Regions from separate parts of the Kribbella sp. NPDC104218 genome, predicted to be linked through region 3. Evidence: riboswitches for the same ligand, from Rfam matches in the RefSeq annotation. Region 3 holds a riboswitch; each other region holds the start of a gene.
What was found. Region 3 has a riboswitch for glycine ahead of gcvT (glycine cleavage system aminomethyltransferase GcvT). Riboswitches for the same ligand answer to the same signal wherever they lie in the genome.

Region 1: linked by a shared signal. The riboswitch ahead of gcvP (aminomethyl-transferring glycine dehydrogenase) and the one ahead of gcvT (glycine cleavage system aminomethyltransferase GcvT) in region 3 are both predicted to bind glycine.
Region 2: linked by a shared signal. The riboswitch ahead of ACZ6ZD_RS05890 (L-serine ammonia-lyase) and the one ahead of gcvT (glycine cleavage system aminomethyltransferase GcvT) in region 3 are both predicted to bind glycine.

The regions. Positions count from the first base shown of each region.
Region 1 covers NZ_JBVJMQ010000003.1:1,314,387-1,321,620, forward strand. Annotated here, with positions in the region: gene ACZ6ZD_RS30795 (IucA/IucC family protein) at 1-12, opposite strand, end outside; gene ACZ6ZD_RS30800 (serine hydrolase domain-containing protein) at 100-1,401, opposite strand; gene gcvP (aminomethyl-transferring glycine dehydrogenase) at 1,429-4,260, opposite strand; glycine riboswitch at 4,335-4,427, opposite strand; gene ACZ6ZD_RS30810 (MerR family transcriptional regulator) at 4,448-4,954, opposite strand; gene ACZ6ZD_RS30815 (bifunctional nuclease family protein) at 5,257-5,748, opposite strand; gene ftsR (transcriptional regulator FtsR) at 5,772-6,431, opposite strand; gene ACZ6ZD_RS30825 (FHA domain-containing protein) at 6,418-6,948, opposite strand; gene gcvH (glycine cleavage system protein GcvH) at 7,070-7,234, opposite strand, start outside.
Region 2 covers NZ_JBVJMQ010000001.1:1,251,320-1,258,553, forward strand. Annotated here, with positions in the region: gene lysX (bifunctional lysylphosphatidylglycerol synthetase/lysine--tRNA ligase LysX) at 1-1,515, shown strand, start outside; gene ACZ6ZD_RS05880 (hypothetical protein) at 1,604-2,506, shown strand; gene ACZ6ZD_RS05885 (alpha/beta fold hydrolase) at 2,568-3,395, shown strand; gene ACZ6ZD_RS05890 (L-serine ammonia-lyase) at 3,399-4,772, opposite strand; glycine riboswitch at 4,853-4,945, opposite strand; gene ACZ6ZD_RS05895 (DUF3817 domain-containing protein) at 4,943-5,290, opposite strand; gene ACZ6ZD_RS05900 (alpha/beta fold hydrolase) at 5,389-6,777, shown strand; gene ACZ6ZD_RS05905 (hypothetical protein) at 6,781-7,008, opposite strand; gene ACZ6ZD_RS05910 (aminopeptidase P family protein) at 7,181-7,234, opposite strand, start outside.
Region 3 covers NZ_JBVJMQ010000003.1:75,162-82,395, forward strand. Annotated here, with positions in the region: gene ACZ6ZD_RS25410 (alpha/beta fold hydrolase) at 1-873, opposite strand, end outside; gene ACZ6ZD_RS25415 (heparinase II/III domain-containing protein) at 967-2,895, opposite strand; gene glyA (serine hydroxymethyltransferase) at 2,991-4,259, opposite strand; gene gcvH (glycine cleavage system protein GcvH) at 4,261-4,635, opposite strand; gene gcvT (glycine cleavage system aminomethyltransferase GcvT) at 4,644-5,747, opposite strand; glycine riboswitch at 5,812-5,909, opposite strand; glycine riboswitch at 5,915-6,010, opposite strand; gene ACZ6ZD_RS25435 (hypothetical protein) at 6,106-6,864, shown strand; gene ACZ6ZD_RS25440 (hypothetical protein) at 6,890-7,234, shown strand, end outside.

The sequences.
Region 1 (7,234 bases), 1.2 Mb from region 3:
CGACGAGGTCACGCCCACTCTCCCTGGTAAGGCAACGCTTACTTAGGGAACCCTAACTAGAAACGGCCGCCGTGACCAGCCGGACGCGCGTGGTCATCCTCACTCGCCGTACGGCGTCCTGGTCAGCACGAAGGTGGCCAGGTCGAGGTGAGCGATCGCGTCGCCGCGCCGGACCACCCGCAACCGCTCACCGGCGAAGTACCCGTCCCGGCCGCGATACACATCCGGCTCGACCGGCGAGAACCGCGTCGACATCACGCCCGTCATCTGCAGGATGCCGGCCACGACCGAGAACGTCAGCGGGCTGTTTCCCCAGTACCAGTGGCCGAGCAACTCGTGGCCCTGGGCAAGCTCCGGCTCCGGCATCCACTCCGGCGCGACCGCCGGCTCGTACTTGACCAGCGTCGTCAGCAGCTCGGTCGCGACCGAGGTGACCCGCCCGCTCGTCGCGTTCCCGAGGGTGACCGCGCCGATCCGGCGCGCACGGTCGACGAACAGCCCGGCCAGGAAGCCGGGCATCGAGCCGGTGTGCCCGACGAACAGATGCGGGTCGTCGGCGATCAGCCGCAACCCGAGCCCGTACGACGCCGTCAGCGCCTCGCGCGGATCGGCCGCGGCCGGCGCCGCCATCTCCTCGATCGTCTCCCGGCTGAGCACCTCGGCGACCGGATCGATCAGGAACCGCGCGTACTTCGCCAGATCCTCGACCGTGCTCCACAGCTGCCCGGCCGCCGCCATCGCGCCCGCGTCGTACGCCGGCTCCTCGACCAGCTGCCCGCTGAACGGATGCACCGAGAACCCCTGTGCCGCCGCGCCGAACGGGAAGTACGACGTCCGCCGCATCTCCAGCGGATCGAGGATGCGCCGCTGCACCAGGTCGAGCCAGGACGCGCCGCGCACCCGGGCCACGATCTCGGCCAGCAACCCGTAGCCGAGGTTGGAGTAGTGATGCCGCCGATCAGCCGGGCCGACCGCGTGCGACTCGTCCATCGCCGCGACCAGCTGCTCGAACGAGACCCCCGGGTTGCGCTCCCACCACGGGCCGACCGGCTCGGCGTTCATCCCGCCCGAGTGCGCCAGCAGGTTCCGCACGGTCAGCTCACCGAACGCGATCCCGGGCAGATACTTGCCCACGGCATCGTTCAGCGCGAGCAGCCCCTCGTCCCGGCACTGCAGCACCAGGATCGCGGTCAGCGTCTTGGTGATCGACCCGATCCGGTACTGCACGTTCGGCCCCGGCTCGAGCCCGTGCGCGGTGGCGAACCGCCCGCGCGCACCCGTCCAGACCAGCTGTCCGTCCCGCACCACCCCGGCCGCCAGCGACGGCACTCTGGTCTCACTCTGAGCGGCAGCGACCGCGGCGTACAGGGCGGCCGCGGTGTCGGGACGGACATCAGTCATAGGACCGAACTCTAATTCGAACCGGGCTTACTCGAAGGCCTCCGGGGAGGGGCAGGAGCAGATCAGGTTCCGGTCGCCGTAGGCGCCGTCGATCCGGCGCACCGGCGGCCAGTACTTCGAGGCGCGGTCGACCGACTGCGGGAAGGCCGCCTCCTCGCGGGTGTAGGCGTGCTCCCACTTGTCGTTGATGACCGAGGCCGCGGTGTGCGGCGCGTTCACCAGCGGGTTGTCGTCGGCCGGCCACTCGGCCGCGGCGACGCGGTCGATCTCGTGCCGGATGGCGATCATCGCGTCGCAGAACCGGTCCAGCTCGCCGAGGTCCTCGGACTCGGTCGGCTCGACCATCAGCGTGCCCGCGACCGGGAACGACATCGTCGGCGCGTGGAAGCCGTAGTCGACCAGCCGCTTGGCGACGTCGTCGACGGAGATGCCGGTCTCCTTCGTCATCGGGCGCAGGTCGAGGATGCACTCGTGCGCGACCAGGCCGTTCTCCCCGGTGTAGAGCACCGGGAAGACGTTCTCGAGCCGCTTGGCGACATAGTTCGCGGTCAGGACGGCGTTCTTCGTCGCGGCGGTCAGGCCCTCGCCGCCCATCATCCGGATGTAGGCCCAGGAGATCGCCAGGACGCCGGCCGAACCGAAGGGCGCGGCGCTGATCGGGCCGACGCCGGACTCCGGCCCGGCCTGGTCGAGCAGCGGGTGGTTCGGCAGGTACGGCGCCAGGTGCGCGGCGACCGCGACCGGGCCGACGCCCGGACCGCCGCCGCCGTGCGGGATGCAGAACGTCTTGTGCAGGTTCAGGTGGCTGACGTCGCCGCCGAACTCACCCGGCTTGGCCAGGCCGAGCAGGGCGTTCAGGTTCGCGCCGTCGACGTACACCTGGCCGCCGTGGTCGTGGACGATCTGGCAGACCTCGGTCACGCTCTCCTCGTACACGCCGTGCGTGGACGGGTAGGTGATCATGATCGCGGCCAGCTTGTCCGCGTGCTCGTCGGCCTTGGCGCGCAGGTCGGCCAGGTCGATCGTGCCGTCTTCGTTGCCCTTGACGACGACCACCTTCATCCCGGCCATCACGGCCGAGGCGGCGTTGGTGCCGTGCGCGCTGGACGGGATCAGGCAGACGTTGCGGCCCTCGTCGCCCTGGGCCCGGTGGTAGCCGCGGATCGCGAGCAGCCCGGCCAGCTCACCCTGGGAGCCGGCGTTCGGCTGGATGGAGACCTTCGCGTAGCCGGTCACCTCGGCCAGCCAGCGCTCCAGCTGGCTGATCAGCTTCACGTAGCCGGCGGCGTCCTCGATCGGGGCCAGCGGGTGCATGTCGGCGAACTCCGGCCAGGTGACCGCCTCCATCTCGGTGGTCGCGTTCAGCTTCATCGTGCAGGAGCCGAGCGGGATCATGCCGCGGTCGAGCGCGTAGTCCTTGTCGGAGAGCTTGCGCAGGTAGCGCAGCATCGACGTCTCCGAGCGGTGCGTGTTGAAGACCGGGTGGGTCAGGTACTCCGACGTCCGCGCGACCGCGACGGCCGGGGCCGCGAGCGTGTCGTCGTACTGGACGCCGAAGGACTGGCAGACCCGGGTCAGCGCGGCGACATCGGTCTTCTCGTCACAGGAGATGCCGACGTGGTCCGCGTCCACCTCGCGCAGCCAGATGCCGTTCTGCCGGGCGGCGTCGACGACGTCCGCGGCGGCGCCCGGGACGCGGGCCAGGACGGTGTCGAAGAAGTCGCCGTGGACGACCTCGACGCCACCGGCGCGCAGCGACGCGGCCAGCTTGCCCGCGTAGTCGTGGACGCGGTTCGCGATCGCCTTCAGCCCGTCGGGACCGTGGTAGACGGCGTACATCGACGCGACGACGGCCAGCAGGACCTGCGCCGTACAGATGTTGGACGTCGCCTTCTCGCGGCGGATGTGCTGCTCACGCGTCTGCAGCGCCAGCCGGTACGCCGGGGCGCCGTCGGAGTCGACCGAGACGCCGACCAGGCGGCCGGGCAGCGAGCGCTCCAGCCCGGCGCGGACCGACATGAAACCGGCGTGCGGGCCGCCGTAGAACAGCGGGACGCCGAACCGCTGCGACGAGCCGATGACGATATCCGCCCCGGCCTCCCCCGGCGCCTCGAGCAGGGTCAGCGCGAGCAGGTCGGAGGCGACCGCGACGAGCGTGTCCTGCGCGTGCGCGGCCTCGATCAGCGGCTTCAGGTCGCGGACGACGCCGCCCGAGCCCGGGTACTGGACGAGGAAGCCGAAGAAGTCGCCCTGCGGCAGGCCGTCGGTGGTGTCCGCGACGACGACCTCGATCCCGAGCGCCTCGGCGCGGGTCTCGACGACCGCGATGGTCTGGGCGAAGGTGTCGGCGTCGACCAGGAAGCGGTTCGACTTGCTCTTGCGGTTCGACCGGTGCGCCAGGGTCATGGCTTCGGCCGCCGCGGTGCCCTCGTCGAGCAGCGACGCGTTCGCGGTCGGGAGACCGGTCAGGTCGGAGACGACGGTCTGGAAGTTCAGCAGCGCCTCGAGGCGGCCCTGGGAGATCTCCGGCTGGTACGGCGTGTACGCCGTGTACCAGGCCGGGTTCTCGACCAGGCGGCGGACGATCACCGACGGCGTGAACGTGCCGTAGTAGCCCTGGCCGATCATCGAGGTGGCGACGTTGTTACGGGCGGCGAGCTGGCGCAGCTCGGTCAGCGCGTCCACCTCGGACGCCGGCTCCGGCAGCCGCAGCGGCTCCGCGATCCGGATCGAATCCGGGACGGCGGCGTCCACGAGCGCGTCGACGTCGGCGTACCCGAGCAGCTGGACCATCCGGGCGACCTCATCGGGGCGCGGCCCGATGTGCCGGTCGGCGAAGATGGCTGATATTTCGGTCATCAAGAGGCTCCGTTGCTAGTCGCTTCCGGTGGCCTCCCCCTCTGTCACGGCGCGGACGCACGCTTCAGAGTCGCCTGACGCACCCGGTCCATGGGCCTGAGAGGTTCCGGGGAGGAATTGCCCCTTCGGCGCCCGCTGGATGAACGGGACTCTCCCGAGTGCGGTGAACAGCTGGAACGAGGGTACCTCAGCCGGTCATGCGAGCCCGGCGGCGGGCGGCCAGCTCGTCGCTGGCGTGGCTCTCGCCGTCGTCCTCGCCGTGACCGTCGGCGCGCTCGGTCGGCAGCTCGGACAGCGAGCCCTCGACCTCACGCCAGACGCCGCCGAGCGCGATACCGAAGACGCCCTGGCCGCCGGCCAGCAGGTCGATGACCTCGTCCGGCGAGGTGCACATGTACACCGAGGCGCCGTCGCTCATCAGCGTGATCTGGGTCAGATCGTCGATCCCGCGCTTGCTCAGGTGGGCGATCGCCGTCCGGATCTGCTGCAGCGAGATCCCGGCGTCCAGCAGGCGCTTGATCACTTTCAGCAACAGGACGTCACGGAAACCGTACAGCCGCTGCGTCCCCGAGCCGGTCGCGGGGCGAACCGACGGGGAGACCAGGCCGGTGCGCGCCCAGTAGTCGAGCTGACGGTAGGTGATCCCGGCCGCGGCGCAGGCCGTCGGCCCGCGGAAGCCGACATCCTCGGGCATCGGCCGCAGATCGTCGTCGAAGAGCAGACCCTGCACGCCGGCAGTGGCGGCCGCCGCGGCTCGTGCTTCGGACGTGGTCTGCGCCGTCAGATCCGTGTCGCCGGTGCGTGTCACGCCTGAGCCTCCCTGGATACCGACTGGAACGAGTTACCTCCGTGGAGTTACCGCACCCCACAACTCCTTCACGGTAAGCCGCCGACCTGGGAGGGTCAACGACAACCGCTCCGAGCCGCTAGCGTGTCGCGACTCCCACACGAATCGTTACCTTCCCGGTCTTGCCGGTACCCAAGGCCGAAACGTGCTCAGCTCTTGTCGAAATCCTCGGGGGTGACCTGGTCGAGGAACTCGCGGAAGCGCTCGACCTCCTCTTCCTCCTCGACCTCGTCGGCGCCGCCCTCGCTGTCCGGGACCGGGATCCCGGCCTCGGCGAGGATCTCCTCGGTGCAGTACACCGGCGTCCCGGTGCGCAGGGCGAGGGCGATCGAGTCCGACGGGCGGGCGGAGATCTCGGTCTTGTCGTCGAAGACCAGGACCGCCTCGAAGACGCCGTCGGTCAGGTTCACGATCCGGACCTGGCTGAGCGTGTGCCCGAGCAGCCGGATGGTCTCGGCGAACAGATCGTGCGTCAGCGGGCGCGGCGGCTCCATCCCCTGCTGGGCGAAAGCGATCGCACTCGCCTCGGCCGCGCCGATCCAGATCGGCAGGTACCGCTCGCCGCCGACCTCTCGGAGCAGCACGATCGGCTGACTCGAGGGCATCTCAACCCGGACTCCGACCACGTCGACTTCGCGCACTCCCCCACCCTACTCCGCGTCGTTCACCGCGGCAGCCTGGACCGGACGAGTGCTGTGTGCAACCGAACGGTCAGGGCGGCGAGGTGTTCGGTCTGCTCGGTGCGGCGGGGGCCGGTGACCTGCTCGATCAGGCCGGCCTCGCGGTCGGCCGCCGTCCGGAAGGGGCGCAGGTGGCGCGGCTCGATCCCGTACGTCGCCAGCTCGGCCGCGGCCTGGGCGACCACGATCGCGTCACCGCCGTAGTGCTTGCCGTCGGCCACCACCAGCCCGTGGCTCTCCAGCTGGTCGAGCAGCTCGGCCGAGACGCCGGCGGCGGCCCGCAGCTCGGCCCGGGTCAGCCGCAACTCGATGCCGGTGGCACCGAAATCGTCAGCGGCCGGACCGGTGGCCGGCGTCCTGGGCGCGACCGGCGGTCCGCCGGCCGCCGGTCGCAAGCCGCGGTCGATCGCGCCGAGGTGCTCCTTGATGACCTTCAGCGGCAGGTACTGGTCGCGTTGCGCGGTCAGCACGTAGCGCAGCCGCTCGACGTCGTCCGGGCTGAACTTGCGGTAGCCCGACGCGGTCCGCGCCGGGCTCACCAGCCCTTCGGCCTCGAGGAAGCGGAGCTTGGAGATCGTGATGCCGGAGAACTCGGCCTGCAGGACCGCCAGCACCTCGCCGATCGAGAGCTCAGGCCTGGCCACTGGCGTAGTAGACCAGCCGGTACTTGCCGATCTGCACCTCGTCGCCGTTGGTCAGCTGGACCTCGTCGATCCGGTCCCGGTTCACGTAGGTGCCGTTCAGGCTGCCGACGTCGCGGACCTTGACGCCGTAGGCGTCGCGGCGGAACTCCGCGTGCCGGCGCGAGACGGTGACGTCGTCCAGGAAGATGTCGCTGTCCGGGTGCCGGCCGGCGGTGACGACGTCGACGTCCAGCAGGAAGCGGCTGCCCGCGTTCGGGCCGCGCTGGACGATCAGCAGGGCGGACCCGGCCGGCAGCGCGCCGACGGCGGCCTGGTCGTCGGCCGACAGCGGCTCACCCTGATCGAAGCGCTCGGTCTCGGGCTCGACCGAGATCGGCGTCAGCATCGCGGTGTCGGTGACGCCGGGGGCCGGCGTCGCGGCGGCGGGTCGGTCCGCGCCAGGGAGCATCGCTCCGCACTGCGAGCAGAAGCGGCTGCCCTCGGAGTTCTCGTGCCCGCACTGGTTGCAGAACGGCATGCTGTGATCCTCCCGATCGCCGTTAGGCGACGTTGATTGCGTAGACCCCGTGATAACAGTGTGGACCCGGACCCCAACCCTCGATCAGCGGTTGAGGTCCGGTAAACCTATCAGCCGGTGATCAGCTCGGGTCGAGCTGGCCCTGGTAGGTCTCGGCGTCCATCAGGGCCTCGACCTCGGCGGCGTCGTCGACCTGGATGTCGAGCAGCCAGCCCTCGCCGTACGGGTCGGTGTTGACCAGGTCCGGCTGGTCGGCCAGGGCCTCGTTCACCGCGGTCACGGTGCC
Region 2 (7,234 bases), on a different contig from region 3:
CAGGAGGATGAGCTACTGCGGCCGGCGCTGCCGGAGCGCAACCTGACCGAGCAGGAGCGGATCCGGCGGACCAAACTGGTCGAGCTCGTTGCCGCGGGCATCGATCCGTACCCGGTGTCGGTGCCGCGGACCGAGACCCTGGAACGGATCCGCGAGCTACACCAGAACTTGCCGGCCGATCACCGCACCGGACACACGGTTTCGGTCACCGGGCGCGTGCTGCGGATGCGCAGCCATGGCGGGCTGGCGTTCGCCCAGCTGCAGGACGGATTGGTTCAGCTGCAGGTGATGCTGACCGCCGAGGCGTGCAGCGAGACCGCGCTCAAGCACTGGCGGCATCTGGTCGATATCGGCGATCACGTCAGCATCACCGGTGAGGTCGTGACGAGTAAGCGCGGTGAGCTGTCGATCGCCGCGACCGAGTGGGCGATGGCGGCCAAGTGCCTGCATCCGTTGCCGGACAAGCGCAAGGGGTTCACCGATCCGGAGTCCCGGGTCCGGCAGCGGCACATCGACCTCGTGATGAACCCGGAGTCGCTGCGGATGATGCGGCACCGCAGCGCCGCCGTCCGGGCGATGCGCACCGGATTCGAGAGCCGCGGCTTCATCGAGGTCGAGACGCCGATGCTGCAGGCCGTCCACGGCGGCGCGAACGCGCGACCGTTCCAGACCCATATCAACGCCTACGACACCGACCTGTTCCTGCGGATCGCGCCGGAGCTGTTCCTGAAACGGCTGAGCGTCGGCGGGCTGGGCAAGATCTTCGAGCTGAACCGCAACTTCCGCAACGAGGGCGCCGACGCGACCCACAACCCGGAGTTCACCTCGGTCGAGGCCTACCAGCCGTACGCCGACTACCACGTGATGCGCGAGCTGACCCGGGAGCTGCTGATCGAGGCCGCGACCGCGGTCTTCGGCAAGCCGGTGGTCCAGCGGCCGGACGGCGAGATCGACATCTCCGGTGAGTGGCCGGTGGTCACCGTGCACGACGCGGTCGCGCGGGCGGCCGGCGTCCCGGTGAATCCCGACACGTCGACCGAGGCGCTGCGGGAGCTGTGCGCGGAGCACGGCGTCCACACCCGGATGGACATGTCCGCCGGTGAGCTCGTCCTGGAGTTGTACGACGAGCTGGTCGAGCCGCACACCACGCTGCCGACGTTCTACACCGACTTCCCGCTGGAGACGTCGCCGCTGACCCGCACGCACCGCAGCGAGCCGCGCCTGGCCGAGCGCTGGGACCTTGTTGCCTTCGGCGCCGAGATCGGGACGGCGTACTCCGAGCTCGTCGACCCGGTCGAGCAGCGGCGCCGGCTCACCGAGCAGTCGCTGAAAGCGGCCGCCGGCGACCCGGAGGCGATGTCCCTCGACGAGGACTTCCTCAGCGCGCTCGAGTACGCGATGCCGCCGACCGGCGGGCTCGGCATCGGCGTCGACCGGGTGATGATGATGCTGACCGGCCAGAACATCCGCTCCACGCTGGCGTTCCCGTTCGTCCGTCCGGCCCAGCGGAGCTGATTCTTAACGTAGAGCTGGTTCGTTTCTCGGTGGGTCCGCCCGTACCGTTGGAGTGCGCGGGGTTGGGGCTACTGGGGTGGGTGGAGCGGTGCGGCTCGGGGTGGTTGTGGTGTTGCTGTGCGTGCTCGCGGCATGCGCGCCGGCGCCTGTTGCGGGCGGGCGTGAGCCGACGCCTACGCAGGGCACGTCGGCCGTGGGGTCGGCTCCGGCCCGTGGCCCGCTGGACCAGGCGGCGTACCAGGCCGAGCTGGTGAAGATCGAGAAGGGCCTCGGCGGGAACCTGCGCGCGCTGGCTCGCGCGCAGACGGCCGAAGGGCTCGCGCAGGCGATGGGTGATCTGTCGAAGGCGCTGAACAAAGCGTCGGGTCAGTTGGCCGCGATCACGGTCGCCGCGCGGCTGAGCGGCGTCCATCAGCTGTTGCAGGATCGGATCGGGGTCGCCGCGTACCGGCTGGCCGATTCGGAACAGGCCGAGCTGGATGCGCGCTGTGGTGGCGGCGCGTACACCTCGGAGAAGGTGCAGCGGCAGCTGCGGGCCGATCTGCAGCCCGCGTTCAAGGCGCTGACGGCGCGCGAGCTGGTCTTCGGCGGCAGCCTGCCGAACCCGGGGAAGGCGCCGGTGGCCGAGCGGCCGGCGAACGGCGCGACCGTCGTCCGGCGCGGCGAGGCCGGGACCGGGCGGCTGGAGATCACCAACGGGACGTCGAAGGATGTCGCGATCTCGGTCGTCTCGGACGGGAAGCCGCCGCGGGAGCCGCACGTGATGACCTACATCCGGGCCGGGAAGGCGGCCGCGATCACGCGGATCGGCGGGCCGTACCACCTGTATTACAAGAGCGGCGCGGAGTGGAGCTCGGAGCGGCGGCAGTTCGCGACCGGGTGCTCGTTCCAGAAGTTCGAGCAGGCGTTCGGCGCGGACAAGTCGTGGAAGATCGACCTGCAGCGCACCGTCTCCGGTAACGCGCCGACCAAGTCGGTGGAAGCGTATTAGGGTTATGTGACATCGGCCATGTCACGATGACAGGACGCCGTCCCGCGGTCACGATGAGGTCATGAGCGCAACCGCGACGGTCACCGTGGCCGGGGTCCCTGGGGTCGAGGTCGCCTACCACCGCAAGGGCGCCGGCGAACCGCTGGTGCTGCTGCACGGGATCGGCCACCACTGGCAGGCCTACGACCCGGTGATCGACGAGCTGGCCGAGCACCACGACGTGATCGCGCTCGACTTCCCCGGTTTCGGCGCCTCCCCCGACGTCCCGGACGGCGTCCCGGACGAGCTCGACAGCTTCGCCTACACCGTCGACGCGCTCTGCCGGGCCCTCGACGTCGATCGGCCGCACGTCGTCGGCAACTCCCTCGGCGGCCTGGTCGCGCTCCGCCTCGGCCAGCTCGAGCTGGCCCGCACCGTCACCGCGCTCTCCCCGGCCGGCTTCTGGTCACCCCGCGAGAACCGCTGGGCGATCAGCCTCCTCACCAACCTGCGCCGCGTCGCCCGCCGTACCCCCGAACCGACCGTACGCCGCCTCTCCCGCACCCCCGCCGGCCGCCGCGTCCTCACCGGCACCATCTACCACCGCCCGGCCCTCCGCGCCCCCGAAGCCGTCGTCGCCGAATCCCGCGCCCTCCGCGACGCCCCCGCCTTCGAACGCGTCGCCGCTCACGCCCGAGCCGGCGAAACCTTCCACGGCGACGTCCCCGCCGTCCCCGTCACCATCGCCTGGGGCACCCACGACCGCATCCTCCTCCCCATCCAAGCCGCCCGAGCCCACCTCCAACTACCCAAGGCCCGCTCCGTCCCCCTCCTCAACTGCGGCCACGTCCCCATGAACGACGACCCACCCCTGATCACCCGAACCATCCTCGAAACCACCAAAGGCTGAGGATCAGCACTCGATCACGTTGACGGCGAGGCCGCCGCGGGAGGTCTCCTTGTACTTGATCTTCATGTCGGCGCCGGTTTCGCGCATGGTCTTGATGACTTTGTCGAGGGTGACGACGTGGACGCCGTCGCCGTGCATGGCCATCCGGGCGGCGTTGATGGCTTTGACCGAGGCCATGGCGTTGCGTTCGATACAGGGGATCTGGACGAGGCCGCCGACCGGGTCGCAGGTGAGGCCGAGGTTGTGTTCCATGGCGATCTCGGCGGCGTTCTCGACCTGTTCGGGGGTGCCGCCGAGGACTTCGCAGAGGCCGGCGGCGGCCATCGAGCAGGCCGAGCCGACCTCGCCCTGGCAGCCGACCTCGGCGCCGGAGATCGAGGCGTTCTCCTTGTAGAGGACGCCGATCGCGGCCGCGGCGAGCAGGAAGCGGACGACGCCGTCCTCGGTCGCGCCCGGCACGAAGCGGCGGTAGTAGTGCAGGACGGCGGGGATGATGCCGGCCGCGCCGTTGGTCGGGGCGGTGACGATGCGGCCGCCGGAGGCGTTCTGCTCGTTGACGGCGAGGGCGAACAGGTTCACCCAGTCCATCACCTTGAGCGGGTCGACCGACCAGGGGTCGCGGGTGAGCTTGGTGTGCAGCAGGTGCGCGCGCCGCGGGACCTTGAGCCCGCCGGGCAGGACGCCCTCGGTCTCACACCCCTCCTGCACGCAGTCCTGCATGACCTGCCAGATGTGCAGCAGGCCGGCGCGGATCTCCTCCTCGGTCCGCCAGGCGAGCTCGTTGGCGAGCATCACCTCGCTGATCGACAGCCCGGACTCGCGGCACCGGTCGAGCAACTCCGCGCCGGTCCGGAACGGGTACTTCAGCACGGTCGTGTCCGGGACGATCCGGTCCCCCGCGGCGGCGTTCTCGTCGACGACGAACCCGCCGCCGACCGAGTAGTACGTCCGCTCCCGCAGGACGGCGCCGTCGGCCCCGCGGGCCAGGAACGACATCCCGTTCGGGTGGTACGGCAGGGCTTTACGCCGGTGCATGATCAGGTCGGTGTTGTCGTCGTACGCGATCTCGTGCGTCCCGTTGAGCCGCAGCCGGCCGCGCTCGCGGATGGTCTCCACGCGGGCGTCGACGGAGTGCGTGGCGACGGTCTCCGGGTCCTCGCCCTCGAGACCGAGCAGCACCGCCTTGTTACTGCCGTGGCCGTGCCCGGTCGCGCCGAGCGAGCCGAACAGCTGCGACTCGACCCGGGTGGTCGCGGTCAACAGGCCGTCGGCCACCAGCCCGTGGACGAACGTCCGGGCCGCTCGCATCGGGCCCACGGTGTGTGAGCTCGACGGGCCGATCCCGATACTGAACAGGTCGAAAACACTGATCGCCATCCGTGTGGAGGTCCCTTCCGGTCGTCGTTGACCGAGTGGTGTCCTCCCCACTCTGTTGGACCGATGTCCTCCAGAGGTGCCTCGCCCGTACGGTGAAGGTGCCTGAGAGATTCTTGGGGAGAGTTGCTCCTACGGCGCCCGGGTCGAGCCCAGGTCTCTCCCGCACGGGTTCATGCGGCTGTTGAATTAGCTTCCGCACGCGACGGTACGGCGGCCTGCTGGCCGCCGTCAATCCGGCCGGTCCGCACTGCCCAGATCTCGAAGAACCAGGTGAACAGCGGCGGAACACTCGCGGCCAGCGCGACCAGCGTGACCGGCCAGGACCAGCGCAGCGGGCCGCGGACGAGCAGCACCGTGAGCACGTAGACGACGAAGATGCCGCCGTGGATCGGGCCGAAGATCTTGACCCCGATCTCGTTGTCGGACAGCACGTACTTGAACAGCATGCCGATCAGCAGGCCTGTCCAGGAGACCGCCTCGGCGATCGCCACCACCCGGAACCACCGTGAGTGTGTCATCGCGCCCGACCCTAACAAGCCCCTCAAACGACAACCGGGGTGGTCCAGGGGGCGTTCCCCGATGCCCGCGAGCAAGCGATTACCGAAGACTCGAGGAAATGAGACCCAGAGCACTCGCGTGGACTGTCGCCCTGACCGTCGCCGCTTCCAGCCTCACCGTCCTCCCGGCCTCGGCCGCCGTGCAGTGGAAGGACTGCGTGGCCGAGGGCAAGGACGACCCCGCGGTCGTCCAGGGTTCCGAATGCGCGACGCTGCGGCTGCCGGTCGACTGGCGGAACCCGAACGGTCCGACCTTCGGGTTCGAGATCGCCCGCCGGACGGCGAAGCAGCAGCGCCTCGGCGTCCTCGTCTTCGGGCCCGGCGGCCCAGGGGACTCCGGCGTCGACCGGATCAAGACCGGGATCAGCCGCTTCAGCCCGCAACTGCAGGACCGCTTCGACATCGTCAGCTTCGACCCGCGCGGCATCGGCCGCAGCAACCCGGTGAAGTGCTCGGCCGAGCTGATGGCCGCGATGCCGTCCCCGATCATCAAGAGCGCCGCGGAGTTCACCGCGACCCTCGACTTCAACCGCCGCCTCGCCGCCGACTGCCGCGAGCACACCGGCCCGCTCTACGACCACGTCGACACCTGGCAAACCGTCCGGGACGTCGACGCCATCCGCCGCGCCCTCGGCGAACGCCAGATCTCCTTCCACGGCAGCTCGTACGGGACCCAGCTCGGCGCCCAGTACGCCGAGACCTACCCGCGCAACGTCCGGGCGATGGTCCTGGAGAGCGTGCTCGACCACAGCCTGGCCGGGCCGCGCCAGTTCCTCGACGTCCAGGCCGCCGGCGTCCAGGACTCGTTCGACGAGTTCGTGAAATGGTGCGACCGGACGCCGTCCTGTGCCCTGCACGGTCAGGACGTCCGGGCTGTCTGGGCCGATGCGCTGGCCCGGGCCGGCAACCCGTTCCAGCTCAGTTTCAGCACCTTCCGGATGCTTTACGGACCGCAGTGGAACGCTCTCGCCGACTCGCTGAAAAACCTTGCCCTCAGCAAACAATCCGCCGCGCTGACCGCGCACACTTTCATCCCGTTCTGCCAGGACTGGAACCTGCGCGTCACCAACTACCGCGACTACGCGAGGCTGCTGAACCGGATCGCCGACAAGAACCCGGACATGCCGTACCCCGGCCAGCTGATGGCCGTCTCGGTCTGCCTGGGCGCACCCAAGGCCAACAACCCGCAGCATCGCCTCAACGTCCGCAACCTGAGTACGCCGATCCTGCTCGCGAACGCGTTGCACGACCCCGCGACGGCGTACCCGATGGCCCGGAGCGTCGAGCGCCAGCTCGGCCGGCACGGCGTCCTACTCACCTACGCGGGCTGGGGACACGGCAGCTACAACAAGAGCGCGTGCATGCAGTCGGCGGTCGACAGCTACCTCATCGATCGCACGGTGCCGAAGCGGGGGACGACGTGTGCCGCCGTCCAGCCGACCGGCTGAACCTCAGACCGCGACGCCGGTGATCTCGAGAACCCGGTGCAGGTGATCGCCCCGGCGAGCGCGCTTCGACAAGGCGCTCAGCTCGGTGCAGGCGGCGTCGAGCGCCTGGGCCTGCGTCCGGCAGCGATCGACATACCAGAACGGATCGTCGGGCTGCGGGTCGTCCGCGTCGTCGATATCGGCGTACCAGTGCGCCGGGCCGTAGTGGACGACTCGCACTCGTAGGTTCATCACGGCTCCCCCGTTGGATCTCCCCTGATCCGGAATCCGAATCCGGCCGGCGCGTGACCGCGGCCCCCCACTGTCACGCGCCGGGCCGAGTTCGACCCTCCCCGACGACTACATCGTGCGGCGACCGGTTTGCGTTACCGCACGTGACTACTAATTTTAAGTGATCGATTGACTACTGTCCGTTAAGACACTGCTTGGTCCACGCCTCGAGCCCGTCGGTGGTGAT
Region 3 (7,234 bases):
CCCGCCGGGGCAGCCGCCGAGAGATCGGCCGGAGAGCGCGATCTCGTGGAACCGGGAGTCGGACTCGGCGTCCCCGGCGAAAGCGTGGGCGGCGCGCGGATTGAGGCCGAGCAGGACGCCCTGGAGCAGCAGTCTGGGCGCGGAGGTGAGCTCGTCATAGCGGCGCCGGTCCGGCCCGCTGAGGGCGGACCAGGGCGAGATCTCCAAGCCGGGGTGGGCGTTCGGCCAAACCTCGCCAGGAGAGGTGAAAGCGACCTTGGCGACGCGATCGGGATGGGCGGCGAGGTACTGCGCCGCGAGTGAGCCGCCCCAGGACTGGCCGATCAGGATCACCCGGTCGGCGCTGACCGCCGTCCGGACGGCGTCCAGATCGGCGACGTGGCGGGCGACGGTGTAGCCGGTCGGGTCGGTCAGCCGGGTGGAGCGGCCAGCGCCGAGCTGGTCGTAGCTGTAGACGTCGTACCCGGCCGCGTTGAGCTCCTTCGTCCCAGTAGGCAGCCCCTCGGAGGGCGTTCCGGGCCCGCCGTGCAGAAAGATCACCGGAGTGCGCTGACGAGCCCTGGACGCCGGACTGGTCACGTAAGCGAGCCGGCTCCCGTCAGCCAGCGTCCAGAACCGGACGCCGTCCGGAGTCGCCACCTGAGGCTGCTCCGGGAACGGTCGTAAGAACAGCACCCCGAACGCCGATGCGACCACCAGCGCCCACACGCCACCCACCAGCCACCGCCCAGCCGCCAGGCTCACCCCGAGCAGCACCAACAGCCCGGCCCCAAGAAATACCACCGGCACCGGGACTACGACGGCGACCGCGAGCATCACCCCCACCCCGGCAACAGGTGCGAGCACGCCGGCCACCACGCGAAAGACAGTCATGAGTCGACCGTAGAAAAGCCGGCCGCGGGATGCGTCCGGCTGGAGAAGACGTACCCCGTACATCCGCAGATGTACGGGGTACGTGGGCCCGCGTCAGTTCAGGCGGGTGAGGCGGCCGAACGGGGCCACCTTGACCGTGACCTTGCGGGTGCCGACGGTGAGGTCGAGGAGGACGGCGGTGCCGGTGTTCCGGGTGGCGTAGGTGACCTGCTCGGCTTGTTTGGACGGAATGATCAGCGACAGGATGCGGACGCTCTGACCGGTCCGGGTGAACTTCACGACCGGAGCCGGGACCGGGTTGAAGATGGTCGGCGCGAACCAGCCCTGCGCCGGGTTGGAGCGCCCCTCTTCGACGGTCGTGCTGCCGGCCGGGATGGCGCCGTCCAGCGGGATCTGGATCAGGTGAGTCTTCATCCCCGAGCGCGGCTGCTGGGCGACCGCGACGCCGTTCGCATCGATGGTGACCTTGTGGCCGGGCGGCAGGTGCCAGAGAGTCTCGTAGCGCTGGGTCGTGCCGGACTGGCCGCGGTCGAGCGCGATGACCAGGTCCGGGTCCTTGAGGACGAGGACGTCACGGTTGCGTTCGACGCCTTCGGCGGGCTGGTCGTTGAGCTCGTAGTAGTCCGAGTTCGGCGTGCTGACCGCGCCGACCAGTTTCGTCTTGGCGTTCCGGCTCTTCGCGGTCGGGATCGTCATCACGTTGTGGGCGTACTGCGTCCGCGCCCACTCCTGCTTCTCGTTCTTCCGGTAACCCAGGTAGCCCGGGTCGATCAGCACGTCCTGCCCGTGCCAGTTGTACGTGATCGCCGTGTGGTCCTCGTGCCCGTGGTACGCCCGCGGGAACCCGAACCGGATGCTGTACGACGACTCCTGCCCGAACGGCCGGTTGTCACCCCAGCCCGTCCGCCCGAAGATGTACCCGGCCCGGAAGATCCCGGTCCGCTTGGCCGGTTTCGTCCCCTTCTTGCCCTGGGACGCGACGAACTCCAGCGGCGTCCCGGGGGCGGTCTCGAGCTTCTGCTTGTTGGTGTTGCCGATCTGGTGCAGCTCGCCGTTCGCCTTGGTCGCGAGCGCCAGCCAGAGCGCGAGCTTCTCCCGGCGCTTGTCGATCTCCGGGCCCGGCTCGGTCTTACAGGCCCGCAGCACCTCGGCCGCCCGCCCCCAGAGCCGGTAGTTGAACGACGCGTACCCGACGGACTGCTCGTTCGTCGTGCCCTCGTCGTCGATCGCGTGCACGACGGCCTCGTTCAGCCGCTTGACGGCCAGCTCCTTCAGATCGGCCCGGTCGTAGGTGCACCCGATCCCGAACAGCGCGATGCTCTCGTCGGTGCCGTGGTTGCGGATCCCGCTCCAGTGCTCGGTCATGAACTTCGCGTGGTCGTTCAGCGCGGTGTCCAGCCACTTGTACTGCGCCGGCAGCGTCCGGGCCTGCAGGCTCTTGAGCGTGGTCTGCCGGATGCAGATCAGCACGTTCGTGCGGTGCATCGTCGACTCGGTCGCGCTCGCGCCCTGCCAGGGATACGGGTTGTCGCGCACCCAGTCCTTCGCGATCGCGAGGGTCTTGTCCAGGGCCTGCCGGTTCCCCCGGTCGGCGCCGTAGACGCCGTTGCCGAGCCAGCGCAGCGAGTGCAGCCACAGGTGCCAGCTCGGATCCTTGAACGGGTCCGCGTCCCAGCGGATGTTGCCCTTGCCGTCACCGACCTTGGTCGCCGGGTGGTTGCCCCAGGCAAACTTCTCCTCGAGGACCAGGGGCAGCGAGACCTTGGTCTGGATCCCGCTGAACCCCGGGCAGGCGTACCCGGCGGCGGCCGGCCCCCGGCGCGGCGCCCGGCCGGCCGGTGCCGGCGTGCTCACCGGCGCCGCGGTCGCCGTCCGCTCCGGTTCCATCGTGCCCAAAGGGGCAGTCTGCAACTGCTCCTTGGGCAGCAGGAAGTACGCCGCGCCCGCCAGCGCCACCCCGCACACCAGCAGACATCCGAGCAGCAGCCCAACTGCGCTCTTGGCCCGTCGCCGTCCTTGCACCCCAGCCTCCTTCGTCCCGCCCCGGTAAAGACCAAGACGTGCCGAAGTGGTGAAATTGTTGCAAGAAGCACCAAAACGGAGTGGACTTTTCGGAACTAGCCGATCGCAGGATAGAGCGGGAACTTCGCCGTCAGGACGCCGACGCGCGCACGCAATTCAGCTGTGAACGACTCGCTCGGCTCCTGAATCAGAGCCGCTGCGACGATGTCGGCCACCTCCGCGAATTCGGCCGCCCCGAACCCGCGGGCCGCCAATGCGGGCGTCCCGATCCGCAGCCCAGACGAGACCATCGGCGGCCGCGGGTCGAACGGGACGGCGTTGCGGTTCACGGTCAGCCCGACCGAGTGCAGCCGATCCTCGGCCTGCTGGCCGTCCAGCGCCGAGTCGCGCAGGTCGACCAGCACCAGGTGCACCTGCGTCCCTCCGGTCAGGACCGTAATCCCGGCCGCGCGGACGTCGTCGGCCAGCAGCCGGTCCGCGATCGCCTGCGCGCCCTCGAGCGTCCGCCGCTGCCGGTCGCGGAACTCCTCCGACGCCGCCAGCTTGAACCCGACCGCCTTGGCGGCGATCACATGTTCCAGAGGACCGCCCTGCTGCCCGGGGAAGACCGCGGAGTTGAACTTCTTCGCCAGGTCGGCCCGGTTGGTCAGGATGACGCCGCCGCGCGGCCCGCCGAGCGTCTTGTGGGTGGTCGTGGTGACCACGTCGGCGTGCGGGACCGGGCTCGGGTGCAGCCCGGCCGCGACCAGCCCGGCGAAGTGCGCCATGTCGACCATCAGGTACGCGCCGACCAGGTCCGCGATCCGCCGGAACTCGGCGAAGTCCAGGTGCAGCGGGTACGCCGACCAGCCGGCCACGATCAGCTTCGGCCGGTGCTCGAGCGCGAGCCGCTCGACCTCGGCCATGTCGACCGCGAAGTCGTCCGGACTGACGTGGTACGCGACGACGTCGTACAGCTTGCCGCTGAAGTTGAGCCGCATACCGTGCGTGAGGTGCCCGCCGTGCGCGAGGTCGAGGCCGAGGATCGTGTCACCGGGGTCGAGCAGCGCGAACATCGCGGCGGCGTTCGCCTGGGCGCCCGAGTGCGGCTGGACGTTCGCGAAACCCGCGCCGAACAGGGCCTTGGCCCGGTCGATGGCCAGCTGCTCGACGACGTCGACATGCTCGCAGCCGCCGTAGTACCGGCGGCCGGGGTAACCCTCGGCGTACTTGTTGGTCAGGACCGAGCCCTGGGCCTCCATCACCGCGAGCGGTGCGAAGTTCTCGCTGGCGATCAGCTCGAGGGTGTCGCGCTGACGGCCGAGCTCGGCGGTGATGGCGGCGTGGATCTCCGGATCGAACGCGGCCAGGGACTGGTCGAGCATCTCACTCACCGCCGATCAGGGTCGTGTAGGCGGCGGCGTCCAGCAGGCTGACCTCGCCCGTGATCCGCAGCCGCAGCAGCCAGCCCGCGCCGTACGGGTCGGTGTTCACCAGGCCCGGGTCGGCGACGACGGCCTCGTTGATCTCGGCGATCTCGCCGTCGAGCGGCGCGAACAGATCGCTCACCGACTTGGTCGACTCGATCTCGCCGCAGGTGTCACCGGCGCGGACGGCGTCGCCGGCCGCGGGCAGCTCGACGTACACGACATCGCCCAGCGCTTCCCCTGCGAACGCTGTGATGCCGACCGTCGCGATGTCGCCGTCGACGGCGATCCACTCGTGCTCCGCGGTGTACTGCAGGTTGGTGGGAACGGACATGAGAGCTCCTAGGCGCGGCGGTAGAAGGGCAGGGCGACGACCTCGACGACGTCGTGGGTCCCGCGGATGTCGACGTGCAGCTGGGTGCCGGGCTCGTCGTAGCCGGCCCCGACGTAGGCCATCGCGATCGGGTGACCGAGGGTGGGGGACGGCGCACCGCTGGTGATCGCGCCGATCTGCCGCCCGGACTCCGGGTCGTGGACGGCGTACCCGCTCCGCGGCGACCGGCGTCCGGCCGAGGTGAGGCCGACGAGCACCTGCCGCGCGCCCTCGTCGCGCCGGCGGGCGAGCGCGTCCCGGCCGACGAAGTCACCCTCTTTGCCGAAGGCAACGACCCGGCCGAGCCCGGCCTCGAACGGCGTGGTCGCGGCAGTCAGCTCGTTGCCGTACAGGGGCATTCCGGCCTCGAGCCGAAGCGTGTCCCGGCAGGCCAGCCCGGCCGGCAACAGCCCGTGCGGAGCGCCGGCCGCCAGGAGTGCGGTCCAGATCCCGGCGGCGTCGTCCGGCCGGCAGTAGATCTCGAAGCCGTCCTCGCCGGTGTAGCCGGTGCGCGCGAGCAGGATGTTGCGCTCGGCAAGCGTCCCGGCGCAGATCGCGTAGTACTTCAGGTCGGCCAGCGGCAGCTCGGTGAGCGTGGCGACGATCTCGGCGGACGCGGGGCCCTGGACGGCGATCAGCGTCCAATCAGCCGTGGTGTCGCGCAGCTCGGCGTCGAAGCCGGCGATCCGCTCGACCAGCTCGTCCCGGACGGCGGCCGCGTTGCTCGCGTTCGCGACGATCAGGAAGTGTTCCTCGGCGAGCCGGTAGACGACCAGATCGTCGAGGATGCCGCCGTCCGCGGCGCACAGCATCGTGTACCGGGCGCGACCGGCGCCGATCTTCGACGGCTGCCCGACCAGGCTGTGGTCGAGCGCCTGCGCGACCTGCGGCCCGGTCAGCTCCAGCTCGCCCATGTGGGACAGGTCGAACAGGCCGGCCGCCGTCCGGACGGCGGTGTGCTCGGCGATGTCGGAGGTGTAGCGCACCGGCATCGACCAGCCGGCGAAATCGGTGAACGACGCACCGAGTCGTTGATGTTCCGCATGCAGCGGCGTTGGACGTGACGACGTCATGGCTGGGAGGCTCCCTCGGTCCGGCGTCACGGACACGTGACGCCTCTGCTGGGTGACCTCCCCGCTCTGTCATCGGTACCTGAGAGCTTCGCCGCCGGGTGTGGCGGTTTGCACCGTGGGTGCGGGTCGCCCGCAGTTGCGCGGGCACCCGGCTTTCCAGAGTTCGCCTCATCGGAACGGTCGCTTGGGCCTGAGAGATTCTGGGGAGATTTGCTCCTTCGGCGCCTCATCGTGATGGATGAGGACTCTCCCGCCCCGATTCGAACGGCGCGATATGCGGTTGAGCCGCCGACTCTAGGGTGTGCCCGGCGGCCGGGTCAATCGGCGTCCGGACCCGCTGATGTGATTGGGTCGGCGGGTGACTGCCAACGACGCCGAGGCCCGGAGCCGGCGCGCCCAGCTCGTGGTCTGGGGCGTGTACGTCGGGATCCCGGTGCTGTTCCTGATCGCGACGGTGACGATCAACCTGTCCGCCGACCAGGCGCTGGTGGACTGGAAATCGGTGCTGATCCCGGTCGCGGCGATCGCCGGCGGCTGGCTGTTCCGCGACCGCAGCCGCTGGAAGCCGGACCGCTGGGCCTCGGTCGGCGCGATCACCGGGAGCACCGCCGCGCTGTTCGGCGTCTTCGCGACGATCGTGATCGGCGGCCCGGCGCTGTTCTGCGTCCCGGCGGCCGCGATCGGCGGCGTGATCGGGTTCCTGATCGGCCGGTGGGGCGAGCGTCAGCTGCTCCGGCCCGCGGTGGCCGGGCTGGGGGACACGCCGTACGAGCTGACGTTCCGGATCCGGGGGATCAACCGGCTCCGGCTGACCGTCGGCGACACCTCAGTGACGCTGCGGGCGACCGTCCGGGCCAAGAGCGCGGACGGCGACAACACCCGGGAGAACATCCAGGACGTGCCGCTCTCGGTGCTGAAGGTGTCGGAGACCACGCTGGCCGGCGGTGAGGAGCTGGAGTACCCGATCCGCCTCGACCGGACGCCGGTCAGCACGCCCGGCCCGGCGCTCGTCGTCCAGACTCTCGCGACCGAATGGATCCTGCCGCACGACGAAGCCGTCGTACTGGCCGAGATCCTGAATCGCCGGATCGCCGCGGCCGCGGCGCCGGCGAACTGAGAGGACGGTCGCGATGTTCCGCCAGATGTCGGTTTTCGCGTGGACGCTGATGCTGCTCGGCCTGGGCGGACTGGCCTGGTTCGTGATCTGGCTGGTCCGCCGCGAGCGCTACCGCAAGTCGTTGCGGGATCGGGGCTGGACGTTCGTCGGCTCGCCGGCGTTCGCCGCGGTCGCGCGGCTGGGCAACCCGCCGTTCGGCATCGGGTTCACCCGGTCGCCGGACGATCAGATCACCGGGGCGACGAGCCAGGGCCGCCCGTTCCAGGTGATCGAGTACAGCAACGATCACTGGGGCGGCTGGGTCGGCATGGTGACGCTGTCGCGGCGGCTGCCCGAGTTGTGGATCACCGGCGGGCAGACGCAGCCCCGG